Regions from separate parts of the Nocardia sp. BMG51109 genome, predicted to be linked through region 2. Evidence: riboswitches for the same ligand, from Rfam matches in the RefSeq annotation. Region 2 holds a riboswitch; each other region holds the start of a gene.
The links. A riboswitch is a leader RNA that binds a small molecule or an ion and turns the genes downstream of it on or off. The one in region 2 is predicted to bind S-adenosylmethionine.
Positions count from the first base shown of each region.

Region 1: another riboswitch for S-adenosylmethionine. It lies ahead of D892_RS0113670 (rhodanese-like domain-containing protein); the one in region 2 lies ahead of D892_RS0109150 (aminotransferase class V-fold PLP-dependent enzyme).
Region 3: another riboswitch for S-adenosylmethionine. It lies ahead of D892_RS0116655 (hypothetical protein); the one in region 2 lies ahead of D892_RS0109150 (aminotransferase class V-fold PLP-dependent enzyme).
Region 4: another riboswitch for S-adenosylmethionine. It lies ahead of D892_RS39970 (amino acid ABC transporter permease); the one in region 2 lies ahead of D892_RS0109150 (aminotransferase class V-fold PLP-dependent enzyme).

Region 1 covers NZ_JAFQ01000004.1:2,701,191-2,704,749, forward strand. Annotated here, with positions in the region: gene D892_RS0113660 (FAD-dependent oxidoreductase) at 1-177, opposite strand, end outside; gene D892_RS0113665 (hypothetical protein) at 467-901, shown strand; SAM riboswitch class IV at 955-1,074, shown strand; gene D892_RS0113670 (rhodanese-like domain-containing protein) at 1,092-1,514, shown strand; gene D892_RS0113675 (O-succinylhomoserine sulfhydrylase) at 1,511-2,725, shown strand; gene nrdF (class 1b ribonucleoside-diphosphate reductase subunit beta) at 2,795-3,559, opposite strand, start outside.
Region 2 covers NZ_JAFQ01000004.1:1,728,261-1,731,819, reverse strand. Annotated here, with positions in the region: gene D892_RS0109150 (aminotransferase class V-fold PLP-dependent enzyme) at 444-1,763, opposite strand; SAM riboswitch class IV at 1,811-1,924, opposite strand; gene D892_RS0109145 (LysE family translocator) at 2,020-2,652, shown strand; gene D892_RS0109140 (flavin reductase family protein) at 2,743-3,279, opposite strand; gene D892_RS0109135 (2-oxo-4-hydroxy-4-carboxy-5-ureidoimidazoline decarboxylase) at 3,503-3,559, opposite strand, start outside.
Region 3 covers NZ_JAFQ01000004.1:3,350,708-3,354,266, reverse strand. Annotated here, with positions in the region: gene D892_RS0116665 (MFS transporter) at 1-1,359, opposite strand, end outside; gene D892_RS0116660 (TetR/AcrR family transcriptional regulator) at 1,496-2,170, shown strand; SAM riboswitch class IV at 2,223-2,333, shown strand; gene D892_RS0116655 (hypothetical protein) at 2,430-2,990, shown strand; gene D892_RS0116650 (homoserine O-acetyltransferase) at 2,987-3,559, shown strand, end outside.
Region 4 covers NZ_JAFQ01000003.1:185-3,743, reverse strand. Annotated here, with positions in the region: gene D892_RS0100190 (ABC transporter substrate-binding protein) at 1-293, opposite strand, end outside; partial or broken gene D892_RS39975 (amino acid ABC transporter ATP-binding protein) at 338-1,073, opposite strand; partial or broken gene D892_RS39970 (amino acid ABC transporter permease) at 1,119-2,074, opposite strand; SAM riboswitch class I at 2,088-2,182, opposite strand.

The sequences.
Region 1 (3,559 bases), 970 kb from region 2:
CGGGTGGTCGGGAGCGACACCGTAGCGAATCAGCCCGAACGGGGCCGGCATCCGCTCGTACAGGTCGATGTTCACCTCGGCATCGGACTTCATCAGGGCGTCGGCGGCGTAGATTCCGGCCGGTCCGGCACCCACGATCGCAATGCGCAGTGGGTTGGTCGCACTGTATTCCGTCATTCTTACGCGCACCCTCTGGTCGAGAACTCTGTCCGTCATGTACTCAGCCGTGTATTTTCAGCCGTCGTTCTTAGCTTAGGCTAAGTTGACGTGTGGGCCGGGCGGCACCCGGCGGATCCGACTCCTATCGATGCTGCCTCGTTGCTCCGCAGGATGTCGTTCGTTCCTGGCCGGGGCCAGGAGGTTCTGCCGAGTCTATCGGTGGCGGCTATCGCGGTTATTCCCGGGATCCGGCGGGAAAACTCGGGTGTGATCTCGCACACCCGCCCCGACCGGGGATGATCGACGCATGACCGACGACGCCCACGACCCGATTCCGATCGACCAGCGCGACACCACACGGTCCGCGGTGCCGTTCCTCGCGGCCGCGGCGGTCGCGGTGGTGGTGATCGGCGGGGGCGTGGCCCTGGCCCTGGCGCGGCCGACGGAGAAGTCCGTCACACCCGAGGACCGGATCGGGGTGGCCGTCGGCAATTTCGCGACGGCGCAGGCGGATACGGATGCCGAGCGGCGCGCGACCGCCGCGTGCCAGGGATTCGATCCGAATCGGTCGCCGCTGGGCCCGGACGCGCTCGGCAAGAAGGTCGAGATCGCGCGGATCACCGATACCGCCGTCGACGGCGATCGCGCGCACGCGACCGTGACGAGCAGGATCGATGGCCGCGAGACGACCGCGACGTGGACCCTCGTCCACTCGGGCGGCTCCTGGCTGGTGTGCCAGTGATAGCGCGACCAGGTTTGACACACGGGCCTGTGACCAGGCACTCTCTATTTTCAGGTCATGAGCGCCAGCGCCAAGCCCCGGCTCGCTGGCCGGCAACCCTCCTCCGCGGTGGGGTGCTCCGGGTGACGACCAGGCCACGCATCGAAGTCTCCACGATGCGGCAAGTGCGGATTCTCAGGAGGTACGAGAAGTGAGTTACGCGGGCGATATCACCCCGCAGCAGGCGTGGGATCTGTTGCGCGACAACCCGGACGCGGTGCTGGTGGATGTGCGCACCGAGGCCGAGTGGCGGTTCGTCGGGGTGCCGGACACCAGTTCCCTCGATCGGCCGACCGCGCTGATCGAATGGGTCGACATCGCGGGCGCGCCGAACGGGCGGTTCGTGGATCAGCTGAAAGAGGTGCTCGCCGAGCGCGATTCGGACGGGAGCGGGCCGGTGATCTTCCTGTGCCGGTCCGGTCAGCGCTCGCAGGGCGCCGCGGCGGCCTCGACGGCGGCCGGATTCGCGCCGTCCTACAACGTGCTCGAGGGGTTCGAGGGTCCGCTGGACGCCGACGCTCATCGCGGCGGCGCCGGGTGGCGGGCGCACGGGCTGCCGTGGAGGCAGTCGTGATCACCGGGGGCGCCTTCGACAAGCCGCTGCCCGACGGCGTCGGCTCGGCGACGCTGGGCGTGCGCGGCGGCCTGCGGCGGTCCGGGTTCGAGGAGACCTCCGAGGCGCTGTATCTGTCCTCCGGGTTCGTGTACGAGAGCGCCGAGGCGGCCGAGGCCGCATTCACCGGCGACGTCGAGCATTTCGTGTACTCGCGCTACGGCAATCCGACGGTCGCCATGTTCGAGGAGCGGATGCGGCTGCTGGAGGGCGCCGAGGCATGCTTCGCGACGGCCAGCGGCATGTCGGCCGTGTTCACCTCGCTCGCGGCGTTACTGGGCACCGGTGACCGGCTGGTGGCCGCGCGCAGCCTGTTCGGCTCCTGTTTCGTGGTGTGCAACGAGATCCTGCCGCGCTGGGGCGTGGAGACCGTCTTCGTCGACGGTGAGGACCCCGCGCAGTGGGAGGAGGCGCTGTCGAAGCCCACCCGGGCGGTGTTCTTCGAGACGCCGGCCAATCCCATGCAGAGCCTGGTGGACGTCCGGCGGGTGGCCGAGCTGGCGCATGCCGCCGGCGCGAAGGTGGTGCTGGACAACGTCTTCGCCACGCCGCTGTTACAGCGCAGCCTGGACCTGGGCGCCGACGTGGTGGTGTATTCGGGCACCAAGCACATCGACGGTCAGGGGCGGGTGCTCGGCGGCGCGATCCTCGGCACGGCCGACTACATCGACGGTCCGGTGAAGCACCTGATGCGGCACACCGGCCCCGCGCTCAGCCCGTTCAACGCCTGGACCCTGCTCAAGGGCCTGGAGACCATGCCGCTGCGGGTGGGCCGGTCGGCCGAGTCGGCGCTGCGGATCGCGGAGTTCCTGGAGGGGCATCCGGCGGTGTCGTGGACGAAATACCCGTTCCTGCCGTCCCATCCGCAACACGAGCTGGCCACGCGGCAGATGTCGGGCGGCGGCACCGTGGTCACCTTCGAGCTGGCGTCGCTCGCGGACGAAGGGAAGAAGCGCGCGTTCGAGGTGCTGAACCGGTTGCGCATCGTCGACATCTCCAACAACCTCGGCGATGCCAAGACCCTGATCACGCATCCGGCCACCACCACCCACCGGGCGATGGGGCCGGAAGGCCGTGCGGCCGTGGGGATTACCGACGGCGTGGTACGGATCTCCGTGGGCCTGGAGGACGTCGAGGATCTGCTCGGCGACCTGGATCAGGCGCTGAGCTGATCGGCCGGGGGCCGGGCGTCCGGCGTCCGGCCCTGGCTCGGGAGCCGGTCCGGGTTCAGAAGTCCGGGTTCAGAAGTCCCAGTCGGCGTCCTCGGTCTGCTGCTGCTTGCCGATGACGTAGGAACTGCCGGAGCCCGAGAAGAAGTCGTGGTTCTCGCCCGCGCCCGGATCGAGCGCGGCGAGAATCGCGGGATCGACCCGGCAGTCCTCGGCGGCGAAGGCGGGCTCGTAGCCCAGATTGCCGAGTGCCCGGTTGGCGTTGAACCGCATGAACGGCAGCACGTCGGCCGTCCAGCCGACCTCGTCGTACAGGTCGTGGGCGTAGTCGATCTCGTTGGCGTACAGGGCGTGCAGCAGTTCGTAGGTGTAGTCGCGGTGGTCCCGGCGCTCCGCCTCGGTCAGCTCGGCCAGGCCGCGCCGGCATTTGTAGCCGATGTAGAAGCCGTGCACTGCTTCGTCTCTGATGATGAGCCGGATGAGATCGGCCGTGTTGGTGAGCTTTCCGCGCGCCGACCACCGCATCGGCAGGAAGAAGCCGGAGTAGAACAGGAACGACTCCAGCATCACCGAGGCGGCCTTGCGCTTCAGCGCGTCGTCGCCGCGGTAGTAGTCGACGATGATCTGCGCCTTGCGCTGCAGGTGCGGATTGTCCTCCGACCAGTCGAACGCCGCATCGATCTGGCGGGTCGAGCACAGCGTGGAGAAGATCGAGCTGTAGGACTTGGCGTGCACCGACTCCATGAAGGCGATATTGGTCAGCACGGCCTCCTCGTGCGGGGTGAGCGCGTCGGCGAGCATCGCCACCGCGCCGACGGTGGCCTGCGCGGTGTCCAG
Region 2 (3,559 bases):
TGTGACTGCGGAACGCGTCCTCCGCGCTCGCCGGGCTGCACGGGCGTCCGGAGCGAGCTACCGCCACGGCACTCGCCGTGGGATGGGGAAGCTCAGAGGGAGCCGCACCGCCGCGCCCATGGTTCCGCGCCGCATTGGGCTGCGGGGCTCGGCCGGGTGATGTGACTGCGGAACGCGTCCTCCGCGCTCGCCGGGTGCACGGGCGACCGGAGCGAGCTACCGCCACGGCACTCGCTGTGAGCTGGGGAAGCTCAGGAGGAGCCGCCACTGCCGCCCGCACGCCCGTACCCGAAGTCCGGCCGCTTCCCGGCCGTGTGCGGTGGGCGGACCGGTCGGCAGGGATCCCCCGAACGCGGCGCGGAACGGTGCTCGGTGCCGCCGTCCCGGGGCAATCAGGTTGGCGTGCAACGGGTTCGAACCGTGCCCAGGGCACCCGATCTTGATCAGAACGTGCAGGGTGCCGAGCCGGCAGGGGTGTCGGGAGCCAGCCGAGGACGAGTCTCGGGGGTCGGATCCCAGCGGCCGTCGCGGCAGGAGTAGTCCCAGTCCGGACCCCGCTCGACCATGGTGCCGATGGCCTCGATCAGCCGGTCGACGTCGTCGGCGGAGGTCCCCAGTCCGATGCTGGCGCGGACGGCGGTGTCGACGCCGAGGCGGGCCAGCAGGGGGTGGGCGCAGAATCGGCCGTCGCGCACGCCGATGCCGTGTTCGGCCGACAGGTAGGCGGCGATGTGGCCCGGTTCGAAACCGTCGACGGTAAGTGTCACGATGCCGACGCTGTCGGTGCTGTCCGGCCAGATGCGCAGAAATCGAACTCCCGCAATGGTTTTCAACCCGTCTCGCAGGCGTTCGGTCAAGCGGTGCTCGTGTTCGGTGACGGTCGGTTCGTCCAGCTCCGCCAGGGTGTCGCAGGCGGCGGCCAGGGCGGCCACGCCCAGCACGTTCGGGGAGCCGGCCTCGTGCCGCTGCGGGGCCGCGGCCCATTCGGCGCCGGTGGTGGTGACCTCCCGGACCGCGCCGCCACCGGCGAGATAGGGGGCCGCGGCATCGAGCCAGTCCCGGCGGCCCACCAGCACGCCGGCGCCGAACGGCGCGTACAGCTTGTGCCCGGAGCAGGCCAGGTAGTCGATCCCGGTGTCGCGCAGGTCGATTCGCCGGTGCGGTGCCAGTTGCGCCGCGTCCACCAGGATCCGGGCGCCGCACTGGTGCGCGATCGTGGCCAGGCGGCGCAGCGGCAGGACCTCGCCGGTGACATTCGATGCACCGGTAACAGCAAGCAGCGCAGCGGGTTTGGTGCACAGCTCGGCGACCAGGCGGCGGATCGTCTCCTCGATCGTGTCCGCCGCCGGCACCACCCGGCGGCCGTGCCGCGTCCAGGGCAGGAAGTTGGCGTGGTGTTCGATATCGAGCACGACGGTGTCGCCGGGCACGCAGGAGGCCAGCAGGTTCAGTGCGTCGGTCGTGTTGCGGGTGAACACGACCACCTGGTCGTCGGCGCAGTGCAGCAGGCGTGCCACCGAGCCGCGGGCGGATTCGTAGCAGTCGGTGGAGATCCGGGACGGATAGCCCGCGCCGCGATGAACGCTGGCGTAGTAGGGCAGCAGCTCGGCGACCCGGTCGGTGACCTGTGCCAGGGCCGGCGCACTCGCGGCGCAGTCGAAGTTGGCATACGTGCGAGTTCCGCCCTGCACCAACGGAACTCGCAGATCGCATCCGGAGACACGGGCGGGAGCGGCGCGGGTCTGGTCGAGAACGGGGGTCATCATGCAATCCCTTCGGGTCCGGGGACTCCGCAGGGAAAGGTGATCGGAGTCCGCGCTTGCCGTGCCCGGTCGGGCAGCGGCCCGGTCGTCACCCGGAGCACCCCACCGCGGAGGAGGGTTGCCGGCCAGCAAGCCGGGGCTTCACGCTGGCACTCATGACCTGTTACCGAGCGTGGCAGATTCGAGCAGATCTTGTCAACTCGCGGACCGGTAAAACCGATTGCCTCCGGGCCCGGGCCGCGCTGTCATGGTGTGGGTGAGCATCTCTCTGCTGTTGGGCTTCGTCGGCCTGTGCGTGCTGCTCGCGATCACGCCCGGGCCGGACTCGTTCCTGGTGCTGCGGTTCTCGATCGCGGGGCGGCGTCCGGGGATCGCCGCCGCCATCGGGTCGGCGCTCGGCGGCATCGTCTGGGCCGTCGTGGTCGCGGCCGGGGTGGCCGCGCTGCTGGAACAATCCGCGACGGCCTACCGGGCGATGAAGGTGGTCGGCGGAATCTACCTGGTGTACTTGGGTATTCGGACGCTGGTCGAACATCGTCGGGCGCGAACGGCGCAGGTGCGGGAATCGGCGGAGGCGCCGTCGGCCGACGTGGCCACGGTGCGTGCGGCGTTCACCGCGGGTTTGGTGTCGTGCCTGTTCAACCCCAAGGTCGGGTTGTTCTATCTGGCCGTGCTGCCGCAGTTCCTGACCGAGGTGACCTTCGGCAACGTGCTGGTCCTCGGCGCGATCGAATCCACCGTCGCCGCAGCGGAAATGGTGCTGCTGGCGATCGCGGCGGCGCGTGCCGTCGCGCTGTTGCGGCGGCCGCGCGTCCGGGATCGGCTGGAGCAGATCAGCGCCGGTGTGCTCGCGGCGCTCGGGATCGGCACGGCCACGTCCGCGGCCTGATCGGCGCCCCGCGCACCGGGCCTGATCGGTGACCACCCGGCATGCTCCGGTACCGACTCTGAACACGCTGGGGCAATGGGCGATTCGGTGCTAGTCCAGGTCGTGCGGACGGTGGTAACCGCCGTTGTAGTACAGCAGTGGTGCGGGGTCGGCGTCGGTGTCGTCGTGAACCCGGGTGACCAGCCCGACGACCACGGTGTGGTCCCCGACCGGGATGAGCCGGTACACGGTGGCGCGCACCCAGATCGGGGTGTCGTGCAGCACCGGCTCGCCGGTATCCAGCCGGGTCCACAGCTGGGGATCGGCGAAACGCTCGTCCGCCGTGCGGGAGAACCGCTGCGCCAGATGCCGCTGATGGTCGCCCAGAAAGTGCACCACCAGGGATTCGGCGGCCAGCATCGCCTCGATGCTCGACGAGGTGTGCGCGATATTGAACGAGATGAGCGGCGGATCCAGCGACAGCGACGCGAACGACGTGGCGGTGAAGCCGATCGGGCCGGTTTCGGAGCCCAGCGTGACGATGGTGACACCGGCCGGATACCGGCGCATCGCGGCGCGATACCGCGACGCGGTGATCCCGCTGGGGTCGTCGGGCGACTCCGGCTCGACGTCGGAGGAACTGCTCATGTCACCACCCGGCCGACCGGCAGCGGACGTTGCATCGCTGACTCATCCACCGTTCCAACCTACGTCGGGCCGGGCGCGAGTGTTCGCGGTCGTGGCTCAATCCACATCGATCGCCGGTCCCCGGACCGTGCCGGAAGTTCCCGGGGCGGCCAGGGCCTGCGCACGATGTCGGCCCTGCGCACGATGTCGGCCCGGGGCCCCGGGAATTCGGCGTCGAACCGGCTCAGTAGTCGGGATAGCCGTCGGCGGGCCCGAGCATTCGGTCGACCCGCTCGCGGGC
Region 3 (3,559 bases), 1.6 Mb from region 2:
GATCGCCGCCCGGGCCGCGAGGTTGTCGACGGCCGGGTTGTTCTCCGCATAGCGCTGGGCCACCTGGACCGAGATGGTGGTCAGCAGGGCCGTGCCGATGGCGCCGCCGACCTGCTGGGCCGCGTTGAGCAGTGCGCTGGCCACGCCGGAATCCTCGGCATCGACCTGATGCAGCGCCGTGGTCTGCATGGAGACGAACAGCGCACCCATACCCAGCGCGATCAATGCCGTCGCGGGCAGCACGGTGGTGGCGAAGCTGTCGCCGAAGCTCAACTGCGCCAGGTACACCAGGCCGGCGATGCCCAGCACTCCGCCGCCGATCATCAGCGGCCGCGGCCCGATCCTCGGCAGCAGCGAACCGGCCACACCCGCCGAGATCACGATCCCGATCGGGAAGGCCAGGAATGCCACGCCGGCCTTCAGCGGGCTGTATCCGAGGGTGATCTGCAGGTAGTAGCTGAGGTTGATGAACATCGCGAACATCGCGATCGGCACCAGCAGCGCCACCAGGAACGAGCCGCCGCGATTGAGCTCACCCGGAATATGCAGCGGCAGTAGCGGGTTCGACGTACGCCGCTCGATGCCGACGAAGGCGATCAGCAGCGCCACACCCGCGATCAGCAGCGCGAGCGTGGACGAGGCCAGCCAGCCGTCCTCGGCGGCCCGGCTGAATCCGTACACCACCGCGATCAGGCCGAGCGTGACGGTCACCGCGCCCGCCACGTCGTAACCGCCGGTCCGCGGCGCGGGGACGTCCTTGATCACGAAGAAGAAGGCGCCGACCAGCGCCAGCAGCGCGACGGGCGTGTTGACCAGCAGGCACCAGCGCCAGTCGGCGTATTCGGTGAGCGCCCCGCCGGCGATCAGGCCGATGGCCGCGCCGCCTCCGGACACGGCTGCGAAAACGCCGAAGGCCCTTGCCCTTTCGCGCGGTTCGGTGAACGTCACCGACACCAGCGACAGGGCCGCCGGGGCCAGCAGCGCGGCGAAGGCGCCCTGCAGTGCGCGCCCGGCGAACAGTTGCGCGGCATTCTGCGCCAGCCCGGCCAGCGCGGAGGCCCCGGCGAAGCCGACGAGGCCGATCAGGAAGATCCGGCGGCGGCCCAGATAGTCGGCGAGGCGGCCGCCGAGCAGCAGCAGGCCGCCGAAGATGAGCGTGTAGGCGGTGAGCACCCACTGTTTGTCGCCGTCGCTGATGCCCAGGTCCTGCTGGGCGAACGGCAGCGAGATCGTGACGATGGTGGCGTCCAGCACCACCATGAGCTGGGCCAGGGCGATCACGCCCAGCGCCCACCAGCGCGCCGAACTCTTCGGCCCGGCGGAGGTATCGGGAGAAACGAGTGTCCCGGTTTCGGTCATGAGGGGGACTCCTGCATCGGAAGGAATGTGCAGCCATAGTGGCACCGTCTGACAATTGGCGTCAAGAGAAAAGTGTCCGACTATGACATTTGGCGGTACTCGTCACAATGAGAGCCGATAGCGATAGAATCGGGGCATGCTCGACTCACCGCCGCGTCCAGACCAGCCCGGCCTGCGCGAACGCAAGAAGCAGCAGACCCGGCGCCGCATCATCGAGGTGGCGCTGCGGTTGTGCGACGAGAACGGCTTCGAGGCGACCACGGTCGAGCAGATCGCGGAGGCGGCCGACGTATCGCCGCGGACGGTGAGCCGGTACTTCGAACTGAAGGAGGACATCGTCCTCGCCCCGATCGAGGAGTGGGGCCGGATCATCGCCGCCCACCTGCGCGAACAGCCGATCACCGGCAACGAGTTGCAGGCCCTCTTCGACACCTACCTGGCGGTCACCACCGAGAGCATCGAGGGCGGCGGGCCGCTGCCCTTCGAGTGGTTCCAGCACATGCAGCGGATCACGCGATCCAGCCCGACGGTGCGCGCGCGCAGCATGGAGTTCACCGACAGCAAGATCGTCGAAATCCACTCGGCCCTTGCCGAACGAGTCGGCGCCGAGCCCGACTCGCTCACCGTGCGACTCATCGCCGCGACCTGGAACGCGATCCTGCGCACCGGGATGGAATGCGATGCCCAGCTTCCGGAGTGCGCGCCGGCCGAGTCGGCGGAGGCGACCATCCGGGCCGTCCGGGGCGCCTACGACGAGTTCGTCGGCCGCTGCGCGGTCCCGGTGGCCCGGGCGAGTGAGGCCGGGGGTTAGCTCCCCGACCTCGTCTCGCTTCCCGCGCCGGCGATCCGCTACCATCCAGTCAGGTCATGAGTGCCAGCGCCAAGCCCCGGCTCGCTGGCCGGCAACCCTCCAGTTGCGGTGGGGTGCTCCGGGTGATGACCAGGCTCTCGAAAGCCGAGAGCAAGCGCGACTATCAGGAGGTCACCGACATGTGTTGTTGCCTTTCGAGATTCGAATCCCGATAACGGGCCGCACGCCGCCTCTCGGCACACCGCACCTGGAGTAGTACATGAGCGACTCGACCACGTCCGGGCACGATCCGGCGAACCGGAGCCACGCGACCGACCGGCACCGGGCCGGCCCCGGCACCCTGGGAGCCCGCACGGCGCATCGACAGCGCCCCTTCCCCCCCGGCGCCGCACGCATCGCTGTGCCCGGCATGGCGCACACCCGCGACGTGGCACGCACGACCGCACCCGGCGCCGCGCATTCCGCCGCCCTCGCACGCACGATCACCCTCGGCCCGACCGGCACCACACACACAGCGACCCGCACCACCGCACACACCGCTACCCACGGCAAAGTACGCACTGCCGTCGGCGGCCCCGCACTCACCACCTTCCGCAGCGCCGGGCGAACGGCGTCCCCGGGGCGGGTGGCTACCATCGATGATGTGCGTTTCGCTGTCGTTCGCCCGGTACCGGCCCCGCGGCCGGCGGACAGGGTGCGGCGGATTCCCGGCGGCGGCCCGGGGTGGAACGTCGGTATCGGCAGCGCGGGTATCGGCAGCGCGGGCATCGACGATGTGTCGGCCGGTCGGCGTGCCGGGTTGGCGACGGCGGCGTGGTGACCGTGGGCATCGGCTCGGAGACGGACCGTTCGGCCGCGGCCACGCTGCTACCGCCGCCGGACGGCACACTCGGCACCATTGCCATCGGGGATGTGCGGCTGGAGAGCGGGGCGGTGGTCCCCGATGTGAAGCTCGCCGTGCAGCGCTGGGGTGAACTGTCGTCCGAGCGGGACAACGTCGTATTCATCGAGCACGCCCTGACCGGCGATTCCCATGTGGTGGGCGCGCCCACCGAACCGCACCAGCTGCCGGGCTGGTGGGACGGCATCGTCGGGCCGGGCGCGCCGCTGGACACCGACGAGTGGTGCGTGATCTCCACCAACGTGCTCGGCGGCTGCAAGGGCAGTACCGGGCCCGGATCTCCCGCGCCGGACGGAAGGCCCTGGGGCGCACGGTTTCCCGGTATCTCCATCCGCGATCAGGTGACCGCCGAGGTGAACCTGATCGACCTGCTGGGTATCGACCGGCTGGCCGCCGTGGTCGGCGGATCGATGGGCGGGATGCGGGTCCTGGAATGGATGATCGGCCACCCGCGGCGGGTCGAGGCCGCGCTGGTGCTGGCCGTCGGC
Region 4 (3,559 bases), on a different contig from region 2:
ATGGTGCGGTCGTCACTGGCGTAGAACCGCAAGGGCGGACCGGTCTGGGAGGATCCGGTGACCACCAGCGTGCCGCGGTCGCGGATGGCCTGCGGCACCTGCGCCGCGATGGCATCGACCTTGTCCGCGCGCACCCTGCCGGACTGTTCCGGAGACAGGTCGAAGGTCTGTCCCTCCACCGTGCGGACCTCGTCGATGTTCTCGCCGTTGCCGCACGCACCGGCCAGCAGTGCCGCGGTCGTCAGTACTGCGGCCCATGCGGCGACACCTCGGCCGTGGCGGGCTGGAAACATGGTCGTGTCCTTTACATCCGGAATCGGTACGTACTCGACGAAGCTCAGAGCACGTGGGCCAGAAAGGCTTTCGTGCGGGGATGGGCGGGGTTGTCGAGCACTTCCATCGGCGGGCCCTGCTCGACGATCCGCCCGGCGTCGAGAAGCACGACGGTGTCGGCGATCTCGCGGGCGAACCCGACCTCGTGGGTGACGATCACCAGCGTCGCTCCGTCGTGGGCCAGGGTGCGGATCACGTCCAGGACCTCGCCGACGAGTTCCGGGTCCAGCGCCGAGGTCGGCTCGTCGAACAGCACGACGCGCGGCCGCAGCGCCAGCGCCCGGGCGATCGCCACCCGCTGCTGCTGACCGCCGGACAGCTGCCTCGGATAGGACTCGGCCTTGTCCGCCAGCCCGACCCGTTCCAGCAGGGCGATCGCCTCACCCTCCACCTCGTTCCGGCCGCGCCCCTGCGCGCCCACGGGTGCGAGGGCGACATTCGCGAGCACCGTGAGATGCGGGAACAGATTGAAATCCTGGAAGACGAACCCGATCCGCGACCGCTGCCGCAGGACCTCCCGCTCGCTCAGCTCGTGCAGTTTCGCGCCCTTGCGCCGGTAGCCGACGAGCTCGCCGCCCACCCGCACGGTGCCGGCGTCCACCTTCTCCAGATGGTTGATCACCCGCAGCAGGGTGGATTTCCCCGAGCCGGACGGCCCCGAGCACGGCGGTCACCTCGCCCGGACGCACGGCGAGGTCGACGCCGCGCAGCACCTCGTCGTGACCGAAAGACTTACGCACGCCCCGTAATTCGAGCGCGTACTCGGCCGTTTCCCCGCCCTGTCGTCATCGCCGCTCCTGTGTCGTGATCTCGGCGATCTTCCGGCGCACGCGCTGCCACGGCGTCGGGGGAAGTTCGCGCTCACTGCCTTTCGCGAAATATCGCTCGATGTAGTACTGGACGACGGTCAGGACCGTGGTCAGCACGATGTACCAGACGGTGGCCACCATGAGCAGCGGCACCACCCGGCCGTTGCGGCCGAAGATCACCTGCACCTGGTAGAACAGCTCGGCGATCGCCATCACGGAGACGATCGAGGTGCCCTTGAACAGGCTGATGATCTCGTTCACCGCATTCGGCAGGATGCCGCGCATGGCCCTGCGGGGCGACGATGGTGAAGAACTGCCGCCGCCACGGCAGGCCCAGCGATTTGGCCGCCTCCACCTGCCCCGGATCCACCGAGATGATCCCCGCCCGGATGATCTCGGCCGAATACGCCGCCTGATGCAGCGCCAAACCGATGACGGGCGGCGGTGAATCCGCTGATCACGCCGTTCACGTCGAAGGTGTACACGGCCGGGCCGAACGGGACGCCGAGGCTCAGCGTGCGGTAGAGATAGGCGATATTGAACCAGAAACAGCAGCTGCACGATCAGCGGGATGGACCTGAACGCCCAGATGTAGACCCCACGAAATGACCTGTAGCACAGGATTGTTCGACAACCTGCCGATGGCGAGGCCGATGCCGAGCGCGAAGGCCGAGCAGGGTGCCCCAGCAGGTTCAGCTCGATCGTCAGCCGCAGCGCCCGCAGCACCGAGTCCGCGGTGAAGTACGCACCGAAGGTCGGCCAGTCCCAGCCCGGATTGGTGACCAGGCCGTGCACGAACTGCGCCACCAGCACGAGCGCCACCGCCGCCACCCACCCAGCGGCCACGGATGCCAGGTGCGTGCTACCGGCAGGACGTCCCTCCCCTGCCGCGTCCGATGCCCGCTCGGCGCCGGTGCTGCCACGGTGCTCATACGTCGATCGATCCCTCCATCGGTCCCCGGCGGTAGCACCCACACCCGAGAGCCGGGGGGTTGCTGCGACGTCGTCGAGCCGGGTCTCTCGGTCGCTCTGGATGGCCGGAACATGACGCTAAACCGCGCTCGCCCCGGCGTCTGCATTCTCGATCGCGCTGAATCCAATTCTTGCCGGGGCCGGTTTTCGCGCCGACGGAGGGTTTTGCTCGCGCTGATCGTGACGCGGTGGCAGATCCGCGCCGCCGCCGGATAATTCGTGCGACGGGACGCCACCCGGCCCCGCACTCCTGTCCGTCAACGTCGTCCCGTCCCGTCAACGTCGTCCCTGTCCGTCACCGTCGTCCCTGTCCGTCAACGTCGTCGAGGAGCCCTTTGACCACGTCATCACTGCCGGTGAATCTCAAGCACGCCAAGGACATCCACCCGGACGTGGACGTTCCGCCTGCTGCACGAGCTCAATCCACCCGGAGCGCACGCTCTGGTCACCGGCCGAGCTGCGCCGAGCTGACCGCGGCGGTGGCCGATCAACTGGCCCACTCCCCTGCTGGACATTCGTCCGATTTCCGGCACCGGGCAGCGGTGGTGGAGCCGGCCTGGGGTCTCACCATGGGTGGTCGAATTGTGGCTGCCTGTCGTGGGGACCGGGCCAGGGCACCGAACCGCACGACCACGGCGGCGCGTCGGGGGCGTTCACCGTGACCGTCGGCCAACTCGACGAGCAGTATCGCCATCCCGGTAACGCGGTCCGCGACGCACGGTGGCGCGCCGGTGAAACCCGTCGCCTTCGGCCCGCAACGGGCACACTGGGTGCGCAACCCCAGCCACCACCCGCCCGGCCGCCTCGGTGCACGCCTACTCACCACCGTTGCAGCCCGTGCGGGAATACCACTCGCTCGACGATTTCGAGGGCATATGAGTTTCGAGGGCATATGAGCACGAACGACGAACCGGTACTGAACGTCGAGCAGCTGCTCGGGCGCGCCCGAGCCGGTCTGGACCGCCTCGACCCGCGACAGGCGGCCGAGTCGCAGGCGTCCGGCGCACTGGTGGTCCGATATCCGGCCGGAATCGAACCGCAAGGCGGAGGGGACGATTCCGGGCGCGCTGGCGATCGAACGCATCGTGCTGGAGTGGCGGCTCGACCCCGCGGGCGACCATCGGCTGCCGGGCCTGACCGGCGACACCGCCGTGGTGATCGTGTGCAACGAGGGCTACGCCTCCAGCCTCGCCGCCGCCACGGTGGCGGCAGCTCGGGCTGGCGCGGGCCACCGACCTGGCCGGCGGGTTCCGGGCCTGGAAGGCGGCGGGTCTTCCGGTCGACGGCGGGAGCGATGCCGACGGCCGCGATCCCACGGAACACCCGGTGCAGCAGTAGAATTCGAGCCCGCAGCGCATCGACCGAACACCCGCGAGACTCGAGCACACCCGCAAGATTCGGGCACACCCGCGAGGTTCGAGCACGCCGACACTCGAGTACGTCCC